2 regions of the Pantoea sp. CFCC18179 genome follow, and region 2 is predicted to be linked to the other one. Evidence: riboswitches for the same ligand, from Rfam matches in the RefSeq annotation. Region 2 holds a riboswitch; the other holds the start of a gene.
The links. Region 2 has a riboswitch for thiamine pyrophosphate ahead of ACPUC7_RS08140 (FAD-dependent oxidoreductase). Riboswitches for the same ligand answer to the same signal wherever they lie in the genome.

Region 1 (10,209 bases), 170 kb from region 2:
GGTGAGGGTGACCAAATCCAGCAAACTAAAGCGCCCATCATGGTGCCAACCCGCTTCCGGCGAAGTCATATTGCCGAACGCGGTGATACGCGTGACGCCCGCTTTACCCAATAACGCAGAGAGTCGAAACAGCTGTTCTGGAGCCGCCGCAATCCCCGCAGTTTGCAGAAAATGGCGCTGTTGCGCCACCAAATCGACGACCTGCTCCAGTGAATCAACCGGCACCACTTTCAACGTTCGGCCTAGCGCGCCAGGTGCCAGCGCTTCCGCTTGCGATACGCAAACCACATCCCAATCGTCTGCCGCATCGCCGTACAGCGTGCGATCATCTGCTAACGCGCGGATTTCCTCACCATTGCGCCATGCAGCGATGCTGTTCAACTCTTCAATCGCCAACGCCCGTCGTGGGTGCTTGTGCGCCAGCGCATGAAGTTCATGGGCGATGTAGCGGGCAAATTCATCAGGAGAAACCTGGCCACCGCGTTCAACAAACACCATCTGCGGCGAATAGCAGCCTGCCTGGTCGTAACGCATCACATCAAACGCCACGCGCCGCGCCAACTCTGCACCTTGTCGCGCGTTAAGCGCAGAACCAGCCACCATGCCGAAACTGATTTTGTGCCCGTGCGGCAGGAAACGCGTGGTGATCGGCAATCGCTGCTGAATCGCCGCCAGCGTTTTATTGCCGCCGTAAGCAAGCACCACATCTGCCTGTTTTAGCCAGGTTGGCTCAGTTTGCGCGTCGCCGCCCTTCCACCACACCACCGCAATGCACTCGCCGAGTTTGGGATCGATCTCGGCCAACAACTGCGCGAACCAACTCGCCATCAGTGGTTCGTTACCGGGCAATTTGCCGATGGTTCCCGCCTTCACCAGCAGGCCACAAATCAGACTCCATAACGGTAAGCCGGGTACGTTGCCAGCCCAGATATGCATTAGCAGCTCCGGGCCAAATGCCCGCGCAAAGCCGCCTTTCGGCCGTGGTTGGAAATCATCCAGCATCAACGGATTGGCAAAATCTTCGGCCACAAAGCGTTTAAGTTGCGGCTGGCGAAAGGTTTTGAGGTAGCCAGTTAAGCCGAGTCGCACCATTTCGGCGTCGTAGCCGGTGACAATCGGCAACAGCTTCTCGGCTTTGATGCGCAACGGATGGCTGCGATCCAGTATTCGCATCACCGCTTCATCAACAATGGCGATGATTTGTGCCACGCTCAGTTGGCTGAGATATGCGCGCGCATTGGCACGAATACGTGCCGCCAACGCCTTGATTTGCGGCTCATTCAACTTAGGCACCGCCACCTCGACCGTTGCGCCACGCTGGCTGAAACTCAAGGTTTGCCATTGCACTTCATCAGCGGAGATGCCCGGTAAATGTCCGGCAATCTCTTTCACGCTTGCACCTGCGTGGCGGCGAGAAACTCTTCCATCGCCAGCGAACATCCTTTGGCATCCGCACCGGTTACGCGTCCCAACAGATGGAAACCACCGGGCACGATCACGCCAGCATCTTCGGTTAACAGTGCCGATACGGAGTTGAAATGCGCGAGATCGTGATGTACCAGCACGCCGATTTCACCTGCAGGCACATCATCGCCGGTCAGTGGATTGACCACTCGCGTGCGAATCCAGTGCGGGCCTGATTTGACCGGCGGGCAGATCTGGTTGCCATCATCATAAAATTGCGAGCTGAGTTCGGTCATGCCGTACATGTTGATGCAACGTGCACGTGGCACGCCGAGCTGTTGCGCTAATGCCGCGTAAAACTCATCAGCGCCCACTTCGCGTGACTGGCCTTTAAATCCACCGGTGTCGAGAATGCGGCTACCCGGCGGCAGCCTGAAATGTCGTTGCTGGCGCTGCATTTCATCCAGCAATTGCACAAAGCTGTAACTGGCTCCCAGCAACGCGTACGGTTCTGCGCTGGCTTCTGCCTGTTCAAGTGCAGCAAACAAGCGCGTTGTGTTGAGTCCGTGTTCATCCACCAGCACTTCACTTGCCGCCGTGCCAAATTCCTGCCTCGCCAATTCAAGATAGGTCGCTAGCGATGAATTCGGCATCGCCGCGGTATCCGGAAACAAAATGCCCATGCGGATACGATCTGTGCCCGCCATAAAGCGGCTGCGGAAGTTCAGCCTCATCGAACACTGCCACACATCCAGCGTCGGATGATAGCTGCGGCCTTTTACCGTGCCGGTGGTGCCGCTGGTCATGAAAATCGCGGCAACGTCGTCAATCGAATGGCAGCTAAGCGTGAGATCTTTAAAGGCGGAAATAGGCAGCGCAGGAATGTTGCGCCAATGCTTTACGGTAAGCGGCGTGCGTCCGCGCTGCATCGCAAAACGTCGATAGGGCAAATTATGGGTGAATTGATAGGCGAAGATATCGTGCGCGAGTGTGTTGAAATCGTCTTCGGAGGCGTCGTCGCGCTGCATGAATGTCAGCAGAGCCTGGATAATTGCGGTTTCGGTCATCGTTCGTAGCCACCTTTGCGATTGCGCAGATGCTCTAAGGCAACGCCTTCAGAGCGCGAACTGTCCGCTACAAAGCACAAAGATGGGAAGACGAGCGATCGCCTTGAGTTCCGCATCCCTACGCCGGTATTAGCCGGATCAGGTTCAGAGGGTCACTACGTTGCCAGCACATTTTGCTGACCGGTAGAATCTCAGCCCGCTAACCGGGCACCCCTTGGAACAAGCGGCAGTCTAGGATGGAGCTTGAGCGGGTGTCAAGCAGGCGGCGGGCGAGTTTTGTGCGTAATCTATACTGTTAACTCACCTTAACAACCTTTACAGGCAATGATATGGCAGGCGGTTGGTCAGAAGACGGTGCGGTGCATAAGCAAATTGATGCCACCGTGGATGATGCAGTTGCGCGCGCCCGCGAGCATTTAGGTCACGGTGAGAGTGCCGAATATTGCGATGAATGTGGTGAGCCGATTCCACAAGCGCGACGCGCGGCGTTAGCGGGCGTGCGGTATTGCGTGAACTGTCAAAATAAGATTGATAAACAACAAGCCGTAAGCAGCGGTTATAATCGGCGAGGCAGTAAAGATAGCCAGTTACGTTGATTTCCTTTGCTAAGTTATTTCCAATTAATATTTCCTCTTTATAAGGTTCCTTCATGCTTTTAATGGACTATTTGCAGACCTTGATCCCCGATTTCAATCCTGAAATGACCAAAATTCATTTGGCTCGGCACAATGGTCATGACGATCCTTTAGATGTTTTCATCGCTGGGGAATTTGATGAATGGCAGAGCTGGCAGTCGAAACGCAACTTTTCACGACGATATGTTGTATCACTGATCCAAGCCAAAAATGCTCAGCGATGGCTTTATGCCGGGACATATGCAGTGATTAGCATTGAAGATAAACAGCCTAGAAATGAGGCGTGGCAGCAAGATTTCTATCGCTACACAATGGAAAGAGTGCCCTCAGCAGATGAATTTGCCGGACGTATGTACGTGCAGTCGGTTTATAAAGGTCGTACTTCGTACTTAAATGGTGAAACACTGCAAAATGAACTCACTATTAGCGAGATAACGGCGGTTAAACTCACTTTTGGCGATTTTCCGGGTTACAAAAGTCTCATTCTCTCAAGGGAACAACTCGAACTTATTATCAGGCATGATTTGCCTACCTGGCGAACAGCATTGCAAAATGTCAAAGGCGTTTATCTCATCACAGACACGCTAACCGGCAGGCTTTATGTCGGGAAAGCAAGTGGTTCGGGCGGCTTTTGGAGCCGGTGGAGTTATTATTTCGTCACCGTGCATGGCGGTAATGTCGGTTTGATTGAAGAACTTGGCGAGGCATCACCTGAGCGGCTTAAGGGATTACGCTTCTCTATTCTGGAAGTGATGGATCCCAATGCCACTGAAGAGGAAACGTTGGAACGAGAAAGCCACTGGAAGCAAATCCTGTTAAGTCGCCAAACCGGATATAACCATAACTAGGTTTCATTCCCCGTTATGCGATATTTGGCAGCATTGTGGAATCATCCCTGATTGCAATGCTGCTTTTATACCTTTACTCACCTTATTAGGCTGGTACTAATTCTGTAATATAAGCTTCAATTCATATCCTCAGCCAATTTACGCCGAGTACCAATGCGCAAAAGTGTTCTTCCCGATAGCTCTCCACGCCTGTTAAAAACGCCGCTTGGCCGAAGCATGGCGGTTTTCCTGTTTCTGATCAGCCTGTTGGTGGTGGTGATTAATGCATGGTCGCTGTGGAATTCGTGGCAGCAACGACTGACGGAAAAACAGGAAGATGCGCGCAACTTGTCGTTGTCACTCGCCAAGCAGGCCGAAGATGCCTTTCTTCAGGTCGATATTACCCTGGCCGATGTGGTGCGACAGCTAAGACAAAACGGCAACGATTACGCTGCGACGCCGCTTTTTTTGCATCAAATCAAGGATCAGCAGAGCAAATTGCCACAGCTTCACGGGCTGTTTGTCTACGATACCGCCGGTCATTGGGTGGCGTCGTCGGGCAACTTTACGCCCACCAGCGCCAGTAACGCGGATCGCGACTATTTCATTTGGCATCAAACCCATACCAATACCGATATTCATCTCAGCCACGTGATTCGTAGCCGTTCAACCGGCGATTTGGTGATCCCGGTTTCCGTGCGACTCAACGATAGCGCCGGTAATTTTGCTGGCGTGGCGCTCGCCACCGTTAAAGTGGATTACTTCCGCCAGTATTACAGCTATTTCACTTTGGGCCAGAAGGATGCGTTGGGCTTGATTCTGGCAGACGCGACCGCGCTGTATGTGCGCCCGTTCCCCGATACTTTTATTGGCAGAACGCTGTCGGCCAGTCCGCTGTTTAAAACCGAACTGAAAGCGGCATCCAGCGGCAGTGCAACCTGGCGCTCGGCGTTCGATGGGGTTGAGCGCGTATTTGGTTATACCCGTCTTGAGCGTTACCCGTTGATCGTCACCGCAGGTTATGACCGCAACAGCATTCGCCGCGCCTGGTTGGCCGATAACCTGGTTAATGTGCTGCTGAATGTGGCGTTGTTGCTCACCATCACCGGCATGGGCGTTTTCGTGCTGCGCCAGGTGGGGACCAACGTGCGCAACCAGATTGAGCTGACCCACGTGCGCGATGAACTCACCACCATTAATCATACCTTGCAGTCATTAGCCTTGGTGGATGGCTTGACCGGACTGGCGAATCGCCGCCAGTTTGATGCGCTGCTTGAACAAGCGCTGCTGCGTTCGGAAAAAACCGGCGAACCGCTGTCATTGGTGATGATCGATATCGACTTTTTCAAACGTTACAACGATACCTATGGTCACGTGGCGGGCGATGAGTGTTTACAGGATGTCGGGCAGGCGTTGAAGGAGAGCGTGAAATATCACGGCGACGTGGTCGCGCGTTATGGCGGCGAAGAGTTTGCCATCATTCTGCCCTGCACCCGCATTTTTGAAGCGATGAATGTCGCGGAACGCGCGGTGAATAGCGTGCAGGCATCCGGTATTGCGCATGCCACCACAGATATTATCGACGGCGTTGTCACCATCAGCGCCGGATACAGCACGTTGATCTCGTCAGGCAAAACGGGCGAAGCGGAACAGTTGAAGCAAGAAGCGGATAAAGCGTTGTATCAAGCCAAGCGCAACGGACGTAATCGTGCGGTGGCGTGGAAGGAAGTGGGTTGAGGTTTGAGTGTTTTGCGCAATTCGGTCACCATAAATGGCGACCCTACGACGGGCGCGGAGTGATGTTCAAACCAACACTCTGCGGCGAAACACCTGCATTCTGATCACCGCCAGCAAGATTCCTCCCACAATCAATAACGTGCCGATCACTTTGTTGTGATCCAAAGATTCATGCAGGATCGCCACGCCCATCAGCAGTGCCAGCGCCGGGCTGAGTAGCGACCACGGCAAGATTTGGCTGGCGGGATAACGTTTCAGCAAGCCGTACCACAACGAATAGGCAAAAATCGACGAGCCAAAGGCGCTGTAGATTACGCCCAGCCAGCCGCGCCAACCGGCCTGTATCAGCAGCGTGAATTGATGTTGCTCGGTAAGTAGCGAACTGATGCCCACCAGCGGAATGGCAAACAGCGACAGCCAGCCGGTCATCGCTAATGGCGCAATCGGCGGCAAACGTTTGATTAATACCGTGCTGCACGCCCAGCCGCAGGCGCTGATCAGCAGCCACATCATGCCTTGCCAATGTGCTAACGCCGGGCTACCGGCTAAAATAATCACGCCGATAAACGCCACGCCAACACCGGCGATCTGCCGATAGCTCAGCCGCTCTTTGAGCCAAAACGCGGCTAACAACATGGCAATCGGCGTGCCCATCTGGATAAACACCGCCGTGGTTCCGGCATCGGCGGTTTGCATGCCAATCACCATCAAGCCGAAATGCACAAAGCCGAAGGTGAAGGCCAGCAGCATCATGCCCGGCAACTGGTGGCGCGTAAGACGATGGAACGGCAACAGAATTGCCGCCACCAACGCAAAACGCAGCGTCAGCATAAACAGCGGCGGCAACTCCATCAGACCAAACTTCATGGCGATCACGTTAAATGCCCAGCCGTTGACCACCAGCAGCAGGATCAGCACATCGCGCAGCGACAACGCTTTCACGCGCGCAACCGCGTCGGCGTTTGCAGATGATAATCATGCTCAAGCTGGAATTGACGCGCCAGCGCCAGCAGTTGTCGCTCTGCGCCGTCGCGACCAATCAGCTGCATACCAATCGGCATGCCGTCGCGATCAAATCCCGCCGGTTGGCTGATTGCCGGTAGCGCCGACAAACTCGCCAACGCGTTATAACGCATATTGCCGGTTAACACACTCTCTTCGCGGTCGCCCATTTGAATCGCTTCCAAACCTTTGTGCGGCGCAGTAAACGGCAGCGTCGGCACTAAAATCACATCCACCTGATTGAGATGGTGCAGCAGTTGCATGCGCAAACCGGTGCGGAAACGCTGCGCTTGCAGGTATTCCACCGCCGTAATACTCAAACCGGCTTGCAGCAGTTTGCGCACATCCGCGCCATATTCTTGTGGACGTTCAGCCAGCCACGCCGCATGCAACGACGCTGGTTCAGCAAGGTTGATGAGCACCAGCGCGTTCACCGCCTGGTCGAGTCCGGTGAAACTCAGCGTTTGGCAACGCGCGCCCGCCGCGCTGTACCACTGCACCATTTGGTCATAGGCGGCGGCGACATCCGGCTGCACTTGTTGATGGATATCCGGCAAAAGACCGATGCGCAAACCGGTCAGTTCCGGCAAGGCGCTGAGTTGGCCGGATTGACCATCCAGCGCGTTAAACAGCACTTCACACTCTTCGGCATAGCGCGCCAGCGGGCCAACGGTATCGAGGCTGGTCGCCAGCGGGAAAATACCTTCGGTGGAAAGCCGCCCAACGCCGGGACGCAATCCAGTGATGCCGTTCATTGAAGCCGGTAAACGAATCGAGCCGCCGGTATCGGTGCCCAGCGTTGCTAGAGCGCTGCGCACCGACGCCGCCACGCCGGAACCGCCGCTGGAACCAGCCGGAATGCGCGTGTCATCCCACGGATTGCTGCTGGCACCGAAATGCGGATTGTTGGTGGTGCCGCCCCACGCGAACTCATGCATGTTGGTGCTGCCTATAATTAGCGCACCGGCTTGCTTCAGGCGCTGAACGACAACCGCATCACGGCTGGCGATATTGCCACGCAGGATTTCACTGCCCGCGTGCATCTCTTCACCGGCCAAATCAATGTTGGCTTTGATGGCGATCGGCATGCCGTGCAGTGGGCCGAGATCGTAGCCTTGCTCCAGCATGCGCTGGCTGGCTTTAGCGGTTTGGCGCACCTGCGAGAGATAAATTTCGTTAAACGCGTTGAGATCGTGGGTGATTTCTTCGCGTGCCAGGCAAGCTTCCACCAGTTCCGGCACGCTGGTTTGCCGCGTCCGCAACTGCTGCGCCAGCGTCAGCATCGAATGATCGATTAATTCACTCATGCGGCAACTCCAGCGGCGGTTGCAGCGCGGATACCCACGCATTGGCCGGTAATAAGGTTGGCGGGAAATGTTCGGCGGCGAAGGCGCAAACACCCGCCGCGCGCGCGTCACAATCGGTGAGCAGATGCTGTAATTCAGCGGCATCGGCCGCACAGTGGCGCTGAATCAGCGCCAGACGTAGTGCAATCATGTCCATTGCGGCTCCTTATTTGTCGCCCATCGCATCAACCGCGGCTTTGGCTTTAGTCGCCAGATCGACGTTGACATTGTTCTGATAAGAGGTGGCTTCTGACGGATAGGCTTTGATGTTTTTGGCATACAGCGCGATGTTCATGTTGTTGTCCCACGCCTTCTGCGACACCAGCACATTCTCTGGATAACCTTTGGCATCAATCTCACGCTGTACCGCTTTCTTGACCACGTCTTCAGGCAGCGCCGGGAAGTATTTGCGCGCAATTTGCACCGATTCATCCTGATGCTTATAGATGAAGCGCGAAGCCTGCTCGAATGCGGTTACCACCGCCTGCGCCGCCTGCGGGTTTTTGTCGATATATTGCTGCGTGGTGGTCAGGCTGGAGAAGGCAAACGGATACCAGGATTGCGCCGCCGAGAACGAATACACCACGTGCAACCCGTTCTGCTGTTCAGCCATCGTTACCTGCGGTTCTGCCGCCAGCGCGTAATCGGCGCGACCCGCGGCAACCGCCGGGATTTCGTTGCCAATCGCCACATGCACCAACTTCACGTCTTTCAGGTTGTTCTGTTTAATCAAATAGCTCATGAACGCCCACGTGGTGTCCGGCTGCGGGCTGGTCACCACGCGTTTACCGGAAAGCAGTGCCAGATTGTCCTGCAATGAGGCCGCTTCTTTGCCGAACACGAAGATGGTTGGCGCATTTTGCACGCCCGCCACCACCACGCCTTTGCCGCCGTTTTCACGGGTTTTTGGCACGAACACCGGATCTTGAATCGAGAAATCCGCCGAGCCGCCAATCACCGCCGCCCAGGATTGCGCCCCGCCGCCGCCGGTGCTGATTTTCACATCAACGCCCTGCTGTTTGAAAAAGCCCTGCTCCTGCGCCACATACAGCGGCAGATAAAGCAGCGACTGGAAAGCCTGGTTAATGCGTACCGGCGTGTCGGCAGCCAGCGCAGAATTTACACATACCAATGAAGCCAAAGAAACTGCGGCAGAGATCGTAGCGAAGCGAAATGTTTTCATGATTATTTCCTGTCCCAGGAGAGAATGAGGCGTTCAAGAAAAGCCACCAGCGCGTTAAAACACAGCATCATCAGCATGACCAGCACGATGCCAGCCAGCACAATGTTCATACCGAAGTTGGAGCTACCGAGCAGGATCATGTGTCCGACACCGGCATCCGAAGAGATGTATTCGCCGACGATGGCGCCAACCAGCGCAAATCCGACGTTGAGACGCAATCCCGACAACACCCACAACATCGCTGACGGCACCACCAGCTTGAAGAAAATGGTGCCGCGTCCGGCGTTGAAGGATCGCAGCAAGTTGATTAAGTCGGGATCGGTACGCATCGCGCCTTTGTAAGAGGTGGTCAGCGATACCACCACGCAGGAGAACGCGACAATCACCACTTTCGACAGCATTTCGGTGCCGAACCAGATGATGGTCATCGGCGCAATCGCTAGCACCGGAATCGAGCCAATCGCCGCAATAAACGGCGCAGCTAAATCGGAGATAAAGCGCGAGTACCACAGCAGCAAGCCCAGAATCGAACCGCCAATCGCGCCGACAGCAAACCCGACTAACGTTTCAACCGCCGTGATGCGAATGTCGCTGAGCATCTCACCGCTCTGGAAGCGCTGCACCAGCACATCCCACACCTGCGATGGGCTGGAGAACAGAAACGCATTGATCTTGCCGCTGCGCACGCCCAGCTCCCAACCGCCGAGTAACGCCACCACAATGGCAATCTGCAACACCAATAGCGTGTAACGTCGCGCGTTCGCCGAGCGGAAGAAGGTTTCGCGCGTGCCGCGATTGGCGGTCGCGCTGACCGTTGGGCGCGTAGACACCGTATTCATCGCCATATCATCCTCTCGTTAGTTAACCGGCTCGGGCTGCGTGCCGATGCTGCGCCAGATAAGTTCGTAATATTCGTTGAAGCGCGGCGCTAAGCGACGCTCGGGAATCGATAAACTGTCGGTGCCGAGATCGACTTCAATCTCTTGCACGATTTCGCCCGGACGCGCC
Region 2 (10,209 bases):
CGAACCGTCAGATGCTTTAATGTCAAATTGCAGGGAATCAGCCAACCCTGTTATCGGCTCACCCTGATCATTTACGATATACAGGCTGAGTGTCGAAGACTCTTGACGGGTGGCAACATACACCGGCGAAGCATCAAATGAGGAGATATCTGTATCAATATTTGGCGCTGAATTCCCAGCCAAATTGATGGACGTAGTCAAATTATTCATCGGCACGCCACTATATTGCGGCGTGATCTCATACGCATCAGCCTGGGAGGCTTTTAACGTAGTTCGATAATTTCCGCCTGCACGCGTTTCGATAATTGGGCCAAAGCGAACCGCTGAACTGGCATCTGAGCCACTGCGAGTTTTCACTGCAAAATCCAGTTTGTCGGCGATGCCGCTAATCGGATTTCCATCAGCATCTTTTGCTCTAAACGAAAGAATTGATGTATCGCCCTGCTCTGTGGAAATTGCCATCGAAGACGCGTTGCTATCAGGCAAGCCTTTGAGCACGTTTACCGTAACCTCGGCTAAGGCAATACCTTGCACCTTCGGCGTGATAATTAACGCTTCTTCCTGCAAACCTGAAGTTAATGACACTTCAAACACACCAGCCGCCTTGCGTATAGGAGCGGATAAGGTGGCACTTTGTGCCTGTCGCGTCGCTTTTAGAGCGACTGAAACTTCAGCTATATCTATGTCGATGGGCTGTTGATGTTCATCTCGTACATTTAACGTCATCACCAATTGGCTTTGACCATCAGCAGGCAGCGCACCATCAATTGGCGTTAAGCTGCTGTTTTGGACGTTCATTGCGGCAGGATTAACTTCGATAACGGTTTCGCTGCGCGCTGAACGGTTGCCTTTGCTGTCCACTGCCACCCCATGCAAGGTATAGCGATTCACGGCATCCGCGCCTGATCGCCAGCTCGGGAAGACGACACTGTGACTGGAACCATCGGACAAAATCTTGCCACCTGCCGCCGTCATTTCTGCTGCCGTCCAGTCGATGCGATTCAACCCGTGTTTGCTGCTAACCTGCACATTCAGCGGTTTTTGTTCACCGCTGACGCCTTGCAAGTTTTTCATCACATTGAAGGAGATCACCTCCTTCTTGCGATAATCCAGCACGATGTTGTTATTACGCGTGACTAAGTCATAACGGCTTCCCGCCAGACTACGCATAGCCGCCACATTATCGGTATTAAATTGGTATTGCCATGGCAGACCCAACTGATAATTCATTTCCAAGCCAAAGCGCGTATCATGAATACCGCTCTGTCCCTGGCGTTGTTCAGCGCTAAGTGTGAATAACGGAATAGGTGTATAGCTAATTCCCGCAGTAATAGCACGTGGGTCTTGTTGACGACTATTACGGCCGAATAACGCTACTTCATCGCCATAATATTGCTCATAACGCAATTTACCGCCGAGCTGCGGGAAGGCTGGCAACCAGCCTTCAGTACGTACATCCCAACCATTAGCTGGGCGTTCCTGATAATCTTCTAAATCTGGGGAATCTTTCCAACTGGTTAGACGATGATAACTATTTACGCCAAATTTAAAATAATCCCGCCAATATTCCGCGCCAAATCCAATCCGCGTATGTTGTCTTGAAATATCGTAATCAATAAAACTATTCAGCCCAAACATCCAGTTATTATCGAACTGACGATAACCCAACCCAAGGTTAGATTGTGTGCGATCATCGGTTCGGTGCAGACTGCCTTGTGAGAATAAGATTTTTTCCTGACTGTCATAAAACGGCACCAGAAGATCGAACTGTGAATTTTTAAGTGAGAATTTTTCATCAACTTCGAGTTGCACACGTGCTGTGCCAAACTGGCTTAGCCATTGCTGTGCCTGCGTACCGGCTTCACTGGCAGCATAGCTCCGCATCATCGTATTTGCTGCATCAGCATCAGGTTTGTCAGCGAAAAAACTTCCGGTACGCGAGGCGACTTCCGCAAACCGTTGATCGTATCTTTCATCACCATTTGTATGATGAACATATTTTTCATTCTGGTTAGCTTGCGCGGAAAAAGGAGTGATTACAGGCAGGGCAAATTGAAAACATATTGTCGCCCAACCCACAGCCTTGCGAGCCAGAGGTATTTTTTCGCTGTGGTTATTCATTTTTTTGTCCATTTTTATTTAATGAATGAATTTGCATCCTGCGATCGCAAAAAAAATAATAAGGTCACAAAAAAAAGAATGCCACCTTAAAAATACCGAGCCAAATAATAAGATACTTCTGAATGAATTCTTAAATTATGAAAGGAGAGATAAAGCCCGCGCACTTTATAAAAGATTAATAAATATTAAGTTGCATTAACGCCTCGGTAGAATACCGGGGCGTTAACATGAAAGAAAGATGTTGGTTAGATCACACTACAATGAATACCGATTCATCGGCGCAATTTGCTTAATCACGCCATTAGCCTTCATATATTCACCAAATGCCTGGTAACGCGTTTGATCAAATTCAGCGCTATGGGTAGCGAAATACGGCAATGTCGCCTGCCAGGCTTGCTGATTCAATGGCGTATTCAGTTCGGGATACTGTTTAATAAATGCCTGCCATGCCTCTTGCGGATGCGCACGAAGCCAAGCAACGCCCGCATCTAAACCGCGCAAAAACGCCGGAATACGTTTGTCGGTTGCGGCGCTTTTCTGGTTGGCCAGAATGATCAATTCGTCATAAGCGGGCACACCGAAATCTTCCGGTTTAAATACCGTTGGGCTGGCGCCTTTATCCTTTAAATCCAGTAATTCGTAATTACGAAACACCGTCATCGCACCATCAATTTTGTGCGTCAATAGCGCGGAAACGCCGTCCATATTCAGGTTGATCAGTTTCACCGAGTCCGCATCGACACCCTGCGATTTCAGCATGTTGCGGATCGCCACATCTTCGGTGCCAGGCACCGCATATCCCAGCGTTTTACCGGCAAAATCTTTCAGTGAGTGAATATCGCTGGAAACTGTGGTCAAGGTGTTAAGCGGCTGATTGATCAGCGTACCCACGCGGATCACCGGCACATCTTTATCCACCAGCGTATACAACTGCGGCTGATAGCTGATCGCCAGATCGGCCTTTCCCGCCGCCAATAACAGCGGTACGGAAGCGGAATCGGCAGGCGCGATCATCTCGACATCCAGCCCTTCTTTTTTGAATGCACCGCTGTATTGCGCGGCAAAAATCGCTGCGTGGTTCGGATTGATGAACCAATCAAGCAGCAGGCGAACTTTTTCTTCAGCGTGTGCGCTGGCAGTAACCAGCAGCAGCAATGCGGTGATTGCAGTACGTAAGGTGTTCAAGATGTGTCCTTATTGTGATTGCCAGAGGGTTTTCTTGCGGATCAGCGCCACGCTGCCAGACAGCAGCAGCGCCAAAATCAGTAACAGCAATAGCGCGGCAAAACTGGTGGCGGTTTCCAGCCGGGCGTTGGATTGCATCATCAGATAGCCCAACCCTTCGCTGGCGCCAACCCATTCGCCAATCACCACGCCAATCGGTGCCAGCACCACCGCCATTTGTAAGCCAGAGAAGAACTGTGGCAAGGCTGCGGGCCAGCGCACCTGCCAGAAAATACGCCAGCGTGATTGCGTGGTGGTTTGCGCCAGTTCCAGCCAGCCGCTGGGCGTGCGGCAGAGTCCATCAAACAGCGACAGACATAACGGAAAGAACAGGATCAATGCCGCCACCACCACTTTCGAAGCGATACCAAAGCCGAGCCACAGCACCAGCAAAGGTGCTAGCGCAAACACCGGAATCGCCTGGCTGGCCGTCACCAGCGGGAACAGCATACGGCGCATCAGCGGACTGGCCGCCATCGTTACCGCCAACGTGACGCCCGCACCAACGCCGACCAACAGCGCCAACACGATTTCCGCCAGCGTATACAGCGCGTGATGCCACAACAGTTGGCGATGTTGCCACAGCGCTTCCAACACCGACTGCGGCTCAGGCAGCAGAAAAGTGGGTACGCCGCTGTGGCGCGCCAATAGCCACGCGCACAGCAACACCACGATCAAATAGATCGCGCTAAACAGATTTTTCATGTTGATTCAGTCGGGAAAAGAGTTGGCCCTGCGCCAATAACAGGCCGGGATCGTCGAGTTTGCGTGGCGCATCACCGCCGGGAATGGGCCAGTTTTCAATGGTTAACGGTTGCCCTTCCAGCAGCAGGATATCGTCGGCCATACGGCAGGCTTCCAGCGGATCGTGCGTTACCAGCAGCACGGTTTTGCCTTTCAACAAGCTGGCGGTCAGCGTTTGCAGGCTGAGTTTGGTCATCACATCCAGCGTGGCAAACGGCTCATCCATCAGCACCACCTCGCGTTGTGCATACAACGTTCGAGCCAGAGCCACACGTTGACGCATGCCACCGGAAAGATGATTGGGCGGCGCATGCGCCACGTCGCCGAGTTTTACCTGCTCCAGCAGCGATAAGGCGCGTTGTCGATCCGGCTTCTCACCGCTGAGCCGTGCCGACAGCATTACGTTCTCCAGCACCGTCAGCCACGGATAGAGCAGGTCTTGCTGCCCCATCCACGCGACTTGGCCTGAAACGCCCTGCACTTCTCCTTGCTGCGGCGTGAGCAATCCTGCCAGAAGACGCAATAGGGTACTTTTGCCGATGCCGCTGCGCCCCAGCATTACCGTAGTTTTACCGCCGCGCAGATGCAGATTAAGCTGCTGGCACAACGGTTTGTCATCCCAGCCAAAACTGACGTGGTTGAAAACAATATCCTGGCTCATGGACGATTTGCTGCCAAAATCGCTAAGCGATCACATCCACGCTGTGCAAGTTCTGTCGCTGCCTGCGCGGCGCGTATGCCGCTGGCGCACACCAGCACGATGCGCCTATCCTGCGGCGGCTGCCACGTTGCAATGGCGGGCGGCAGGATGCGTTGCACCTGCTGCGCCACGCTGGTCGGCGCTTCTTCATGGCTGCGCAGCTCCACAATGCAATCGTCGGCACGCAACAAGGTGCGATCAATAAACGGCACGCTGTTGGCCGGTTCTTCCGCACCATCAAAACGAAATTGGCGGAAGTGCCAGTTTACGAAGTCGCAGTTGACCACGCAGCCGAGCGGCGATGGTTGCAAATCCAGTAGCACGCTGAGCGCCATCTGCGCTTGCATCGCACCCAATGTGGCGACCGCCGGGCCCATCACGCCTGCGGTGTTACAGTTAGCGGCCGAGCGCGGCAAGGTTGGAAACAGCGCGCGATAGCTCGGCGCTGTGCCGCAAAATCCACCGACATAACCTTGCCTTGCTAACACCGACGCGCTGATTAAGGGAATGCCTGCGGGCCAACAGGCATCAGAAAGTTGATAGGTCACGGCAAAGTTATCGGCGGCATCGATGACCAAATCGCAACCGGCCAGCGCAGTTTGCATATTGCTGACGCTTAGCGGTTGCTGCACGGCGTCGATCTGCACTTCAGGATTGCGCAGCTGCAATGCTTGCTGCGCGCTGCTGGGTTTGGGCTGACCGATATCCTGCATGGTGAACAGCGTTTGACGATGCAGATTGTGCAGCGCCACCTGATCGTCATCATACAAACGGATATAGCCGACGCCAGCGCCGACCAATTGTGGCAACAAGGTCGCGCCTAATCCGCCCGCCCCCACCACCAGCACCCGCGCGTTGCGGAGTTTGCGCTGCCCGGCTTCACCGATTTCCGGCAACATCATTTGGCGCTGATAACGTTCCATATCTCCGCCTCTCAGCTTAAGTTGGCCAGGCCAAAAATCGGCGTGGAAGCAGCGGCCATATCGCGTTTTTCCATCAATCCGGCGCGGGATGCGGCGTGTCCGGCTTCAATCGCCTGGCGGAAAGCGTTAGCCATCACCACCGGATCGCCCGCTTTCGCTACGGCGGTATTCAGCAAGATGCCGTCGAAGCCCATCTCCATCGCCTGCGCCGCCTGTGATGGCGCGCCAATGCCCGCATCAATGATCAACGGAACATCGCTGAACCACGCACGCATCGCGCGCAAGCCTTCAATATTGCGTAAGCCTTGACCCGATCCGATCGGCGCGCCCCACGGCATTAACAACTCGCAGCCTGCTGCCAGCAATTTTTCACCGACGATCAGGTCTTCGGTGGTGTAGGGAAACACCTGAAAACCGTCATCGCACAGGATGCGCGCGGCTTCCACTAACGCAAAGGGATCGGGTTGCAACGTGTCGGCATGACCGATCACTTCCAGTTTGATCCACGCGGTGTTGAACAATTCACGTGCCATGTGCGCAGTGGTGACCGCTTCTTTCACCGTGTGGCAACCGGCGGTGTTGGGCAGCACGCGCAGATTCAGTCCGGTTAGCAATTCGCGAAATGCTGCGCCCGCTGTGCCTTCGCGTCGCAAACTCACGGTGATGATTTCGGTGCCTGACGCGGCAATTGCCTGCTGCAAAATCGCTGGCGAAGGATAGCCCGCGGTGCCCAACAGGAAGCGTGATTGACCGGCAAAATCGTAAAACATGGTCAGCCTCCTTGCATCGGTGATAGCACTTCCAGCTGACAACCTTCGTCGAGCAGTTGCGCGTCATACTGGCTTTTCGGCACAAACGCGCCATTGAAGGCGGTGGCGACGCAGGCAGCATCAATTTGCTGTTCGATCAACAATTCACTGAGATTGCTGGCCTGGGTGCTGATCGCCCGACCATTAAGCTGAATATTCATGAGATTGCTCCGCGAAAAGGCGCTGCATCAGTTGCTCTGCCAACATTGGGGCCAGCAGAAAACCGTGACGATACATGCCGTTAAGATAATAGGTGTCGTTTTGATAATCGATTTCTGGCAAATTCGCCGGATAGGCCGGGCGCAGCCCGCTACCGCTTTCCACAATACGCGCTTCGGCAAGTGCCGGATGAATGGCATAGGCCGCGCTAAGCAACTCCATCATGGCGCGCGCACTGATAGCGCTAGCATCGTCGCTCTCGATCATGGTGGCGCCGAGCATGAAATGGCCATCGCGGCGCGGCACTAAATAGCACGGGAAACGCGGATGCAGCAGGCGAATCGGACGGGAAAACTGCACCTCGTCGCTGTGCAAGATCACCATCTCACCGCGTACTGCACGCAGGCGCGGCAATTCAGGGGCGGCGTGAATGCCACGGCAATCGATAATCTGGCCTTGAGGATGTTCTGTTTTGAATCGCACGCCGCGCTGCGTTAGCTGCTCGCGCATTTCCGTTAGCGCGCGACGCGGATCAAGATGCGCTTCCCCGGCGAAGAACAAACCGCGCGCAAAACGCCCTTCCAGTGCCGGTTCAATCTCGCCGGGATTAACCCATTGGTGCTGCTCGGTCATGCGCGCAAAGCGATTGAGTTCCTGGCTATCGCGCGGCGGTGCAACCACCAGCGTGCCGTGATGTTCAACGCCACTGACGCGTTGCTGCCACCACGCTGCGGAGTGTTGTCCGAGAGTAATCACTTCGCGCGGCGCGCTTTCCGCTTCGCACCATGGCGCGAGCATACCGCCAGCAAACCACGATGCCGGGCGGCGCGATTCATCGTCGATCACCTCAACGTCTTCACCGCGTTCTGCCAGCAGAGTGGAGACACACAAACCGGCCACGCCGCAGCCGAGCACGCTCCAGCGACTCACAGCGCAGCTTCCAGGTTGTTGCAAAATGGGGAATTCACATCGGCCTCTCAGTGTTAGCTGAGACCCGCAGATACCGAAGAAGGGAAATGGCGCGAGAGAGGTAACCTTTGCGCCAGACAGCCCAAACCACAGACTGTCAGTCTTCCTACGCCAGTATCAACTGGGTCAGGTTCAAAGGGTCGCTAAACCGCGCAGTGCGCTATTAGCCTCTCAGTCTCTTTGGTGAGACTCCCCCGACGCGTCTATTTGTATTGCAGCGGCTGGCTGCCGTCAAGCATGGAATAACCGCAGCATTAGCATGGGATTGGTGTTAATCGCGGTCACCTTAAATGGCGACCTTCCATAAACGGCATTTATCGCTACGCGCCGCCGGTGGATCACAACCGTAACATATGATATATAAAGACATTAATTTTATTGGCGCGAAACAAATTACAGGTGATGTCGGAATAATTATGAACAATATTAGAATTGCATTTATTAAAGCCGGCTGGCACAAAGAAATCGTCCACAATGCGTTGGTGGGTTTTGAAAAAGAATTAGCCGATCAATCCGTGCAAGCAGAATTAAAAGTGCTGGAAGTACCGGGCGCATTTGAAATGCCATTATTAGCAAAACGTTTGGCAGAAACCGGCAAATACGATGCGATTGTCTGCGCCGCGCTGGTGGTTGACGGCGGTATCTATCGCCATGATTTCGTTGCCGCAGCGGTAGTTGATGGCCTAATGAATGTGCAGCTGAGCACCAATGTGCCGGTATTTTCCGTGTCATTAACCCCGCATAATTTCCAGCCGGTTGATGTGATTGAAAACTTCTATACCGAACACTTTATCAAGAAAGGCAAAGAAGCCGCTCGCGCTGCATTAGCCATTCATCAGCTTTCAATTGATTGATGTGCAATTGAGGATCACTTCATAATTGTTGTGAAGTGATCTTTCTTATATTTATTTCTTATAATTAAATTAAAAAAATTATATTCATCCGCGCAGCAATGCTATTTCAGCTTCTATAACTTCTGCTCATACCCCTAAACTTAACGCGCTTCCATAAATTCCGGCAAACTCGGCACAGGCAACACTGACAACACTTTAAGTCGTTGCAGGGTGCGTACCTGCGCACGTTCCAGATGATCGCGTAAACAAGCCGCGGCCAGTTCCCAATTTCCCTTCAGCAACATTTCATACACCAGGCAATGCTCTTCCAGCATCGCGGTTTCTACCGGAATCGCCAGCAGATCATAAAAGATACGCGTGACGATAAACGGCGATTGATTCTGCCGCAGGATTTGCATCATCAACTTATTGCCCGCCGGTTCGAGGCAGCGCACGTGCAGATCTTCTTCCAACCACTCCAATTCTGTCGCGGTGAGCTGCTTGCCTTTGTATTTTTGCGCTTTCTCTAACGAAGCGGTGAGCCACTCTACCGACAAATGTTGTCCGGCCTTGCGCAGCGCGGTGGGTTCAAGGCTGGCGCGAATTTCAAAATGGTCAGCGATTTCGCGCGCCGTCAGCGGGCCGGTTAACCATTGCGAATACGGCTCTTTCTCTACCAGACCTTTATCGCGTAGCCGCATCAAACTTTCACGGATCACCGAACGGCTGATGTTGTAATGCTGCGCCGCTTTCTGCTCATCAACCTGATAACAGCCAAACACCATCGCGGTGGACAGGACGATTTGCAGATTCTCCAGCACTTTCTCGCCGCTGCTGCGGGTATCGACCAACTCTTGTTGCTCATCCAGCCCAAACAGTTCACGCGTTAACGCCACACGCAGCGGTTCAACTTCCTCGGCATCCTGCGCCACGATGAAGCCACGCCCTTCGAAGCGTGCAATCAGCCCTTCTTCGTGCAACAAACTCAACGCGCGACGCACCGGCACACGACTGGTGCCAAACAGCTGCGCTAACGGCCCTTCCAGCAACACTAAACCCTGCGGAATTCGCTGTTGAACCAGAATGTTATGTAAAACCTGGCGAATGGCTTCATATCGCGCAGATCCCGTTTCATCCTTGGGCGCGCGAGCACTGTTTGTCGGCATACTCATTTCATCGGTCCTGTTTTTATCGCGATACATTATCACATCTTCCCTCGGACAAACCCGCATCATGCAGCAGCACTGTTGTAGTGCAGAGTGCACAATAACGGATCATTAAATTAAATATCCATCTTGTAGAAATATCCACGATTTCAAAACGATCGCAATTCACCGCTAAAATGCTCAACTCAACCTACTGAAATAGCGCTTCTTTATCAAATTTAATACACAAAGATCACAATTTAGTCCCTTTGATCTCTCTGGTTTGGCATCGTACTTGCTATGTTTAAATGGATTTTGTTTTTAAATGTACATTTAAGGTGAGTATGAACGCTGAGATTGTCCGCCAACAGTTCCAACAAGGTCAGATTGATGCCTGTGCGATTGCCGCTCTGTACGCGCAGGGGAAGATCACGCCATCTGCATTTGTTGATGCTTGCCTGAGTGCCGCTGAGCAAAGCAGCAGCATCTTTATTACGTTGACGCCACAACGCGCCCGCGCGGAAGCGGCGGCCGCCACGTCGCGCTGGCAACAAGGCGCGCCCTTAAGTGCATTAGATGGCA

Region 1: linked by a shared signal. The riboswitch ahead of ACPUC7_RS08970 (LuxE/PaaK family acyltransferase) and the one ahead of ACPUC7_RS08140 (FAD-dependent oxidoreductase) in region 2 are both predicted to bind thiamine pyrophosphate.

Annotation. Positions count from the first base shown of each region.
Region 1 covers NZ_JBNBPM010000003.1:276,530-286,738, reverse strand. Annotated here, with positions in the region: gene ACPUC7_RS08975 (acyl-CoA reductase) at 1-1,392, opposite strand, end outside; gene ACPUC7_RS08970 (LuxE/PaaK family acyltransferase) at 1,389-2,471, opposite strand; TPP riboswitch at 2,570-2,696, opposite strand; gene ACPUC7_RS08965 (DksA/TraR family C4-type zinc finger protein) at 2,801-3,067, shown strand; gene ACPUC7_RS08960 (GIY-YIG nuclease family protein) at 3,121-3,954, shown strand; gene ACPUC7_RS08955 (sensor domain-containing diguanylate cyclase) at 4,108-5,670, shown strand; gene ACPUC7_RS08950 (DMT family transporter) at 5,737-6,603, opposite strand; gene ACPUC7_RS08945 (amidase) at 6,609-7,979, opposite strand; gene ACPUC7_RS08940 (hypothetical protein) at 7,972-8,175, opposite strand; gene ACPUC7_RS08935 (ABC transporter substrate-binding protein) at 8,185-9,201, opposite strand; gene ACPUC7_RS08930 (ABC transporter permease) at 9,204-10,040, opposite strand; gene ACPUC7_RS08925 (ABC transporter ATP-binding protein) at 10,059-10,209, opposite strand, start outside.
Region 2 covers NZ_JBNBPM010000003.1:108,833-119,041, forward strand. Annotated here, with positions in the region: gene ACPUC7_RS08105 (inverse autotransporter beta domain-containing protein) at 1-2,121, opposite strand, end outside; gene ACPUC7_RS08110 (ABC transporter substrate-binding protein) at 2,377-3,306, opposite strand; gene ACPUC7_RS08115 (ABC transporter permease) at 3,316-4,050, opposite strand; gene ACPUC7_RS08120 (ABC transporter ATP-binding protein) at 4,034-4,750, opposite strand; gene ACPUC7_RS08125 (ThiF family adenylyltransferase) at 4,747-5,712, opposite strand; gene ACPUC7_RS08130 (thiazole synthase) at 5,724-6,482, opposite strand; gene thiS (sulfur carrier protein ThiS) at 6,485-6,682, opposite strand; gene ACPUC7_RS08140 (FAD-dependent oxidoreductase) at 6,666-7,610, opposite strand; TPP riboswitch at 7,736-7,855, opposite strand; gene ACPUC7_RS08145 (6,7-dimethyl-8-ribityllumazine synthase) at 8,066-8,503, shown strand; gene ACPUC7_RS08150 (GntR family transcriptional regulator) at 8,644-9,654, opposite strand; gene ACPUC7_RS08155 (amidase family protein) at 9,972-10,209, shown strand, end outside.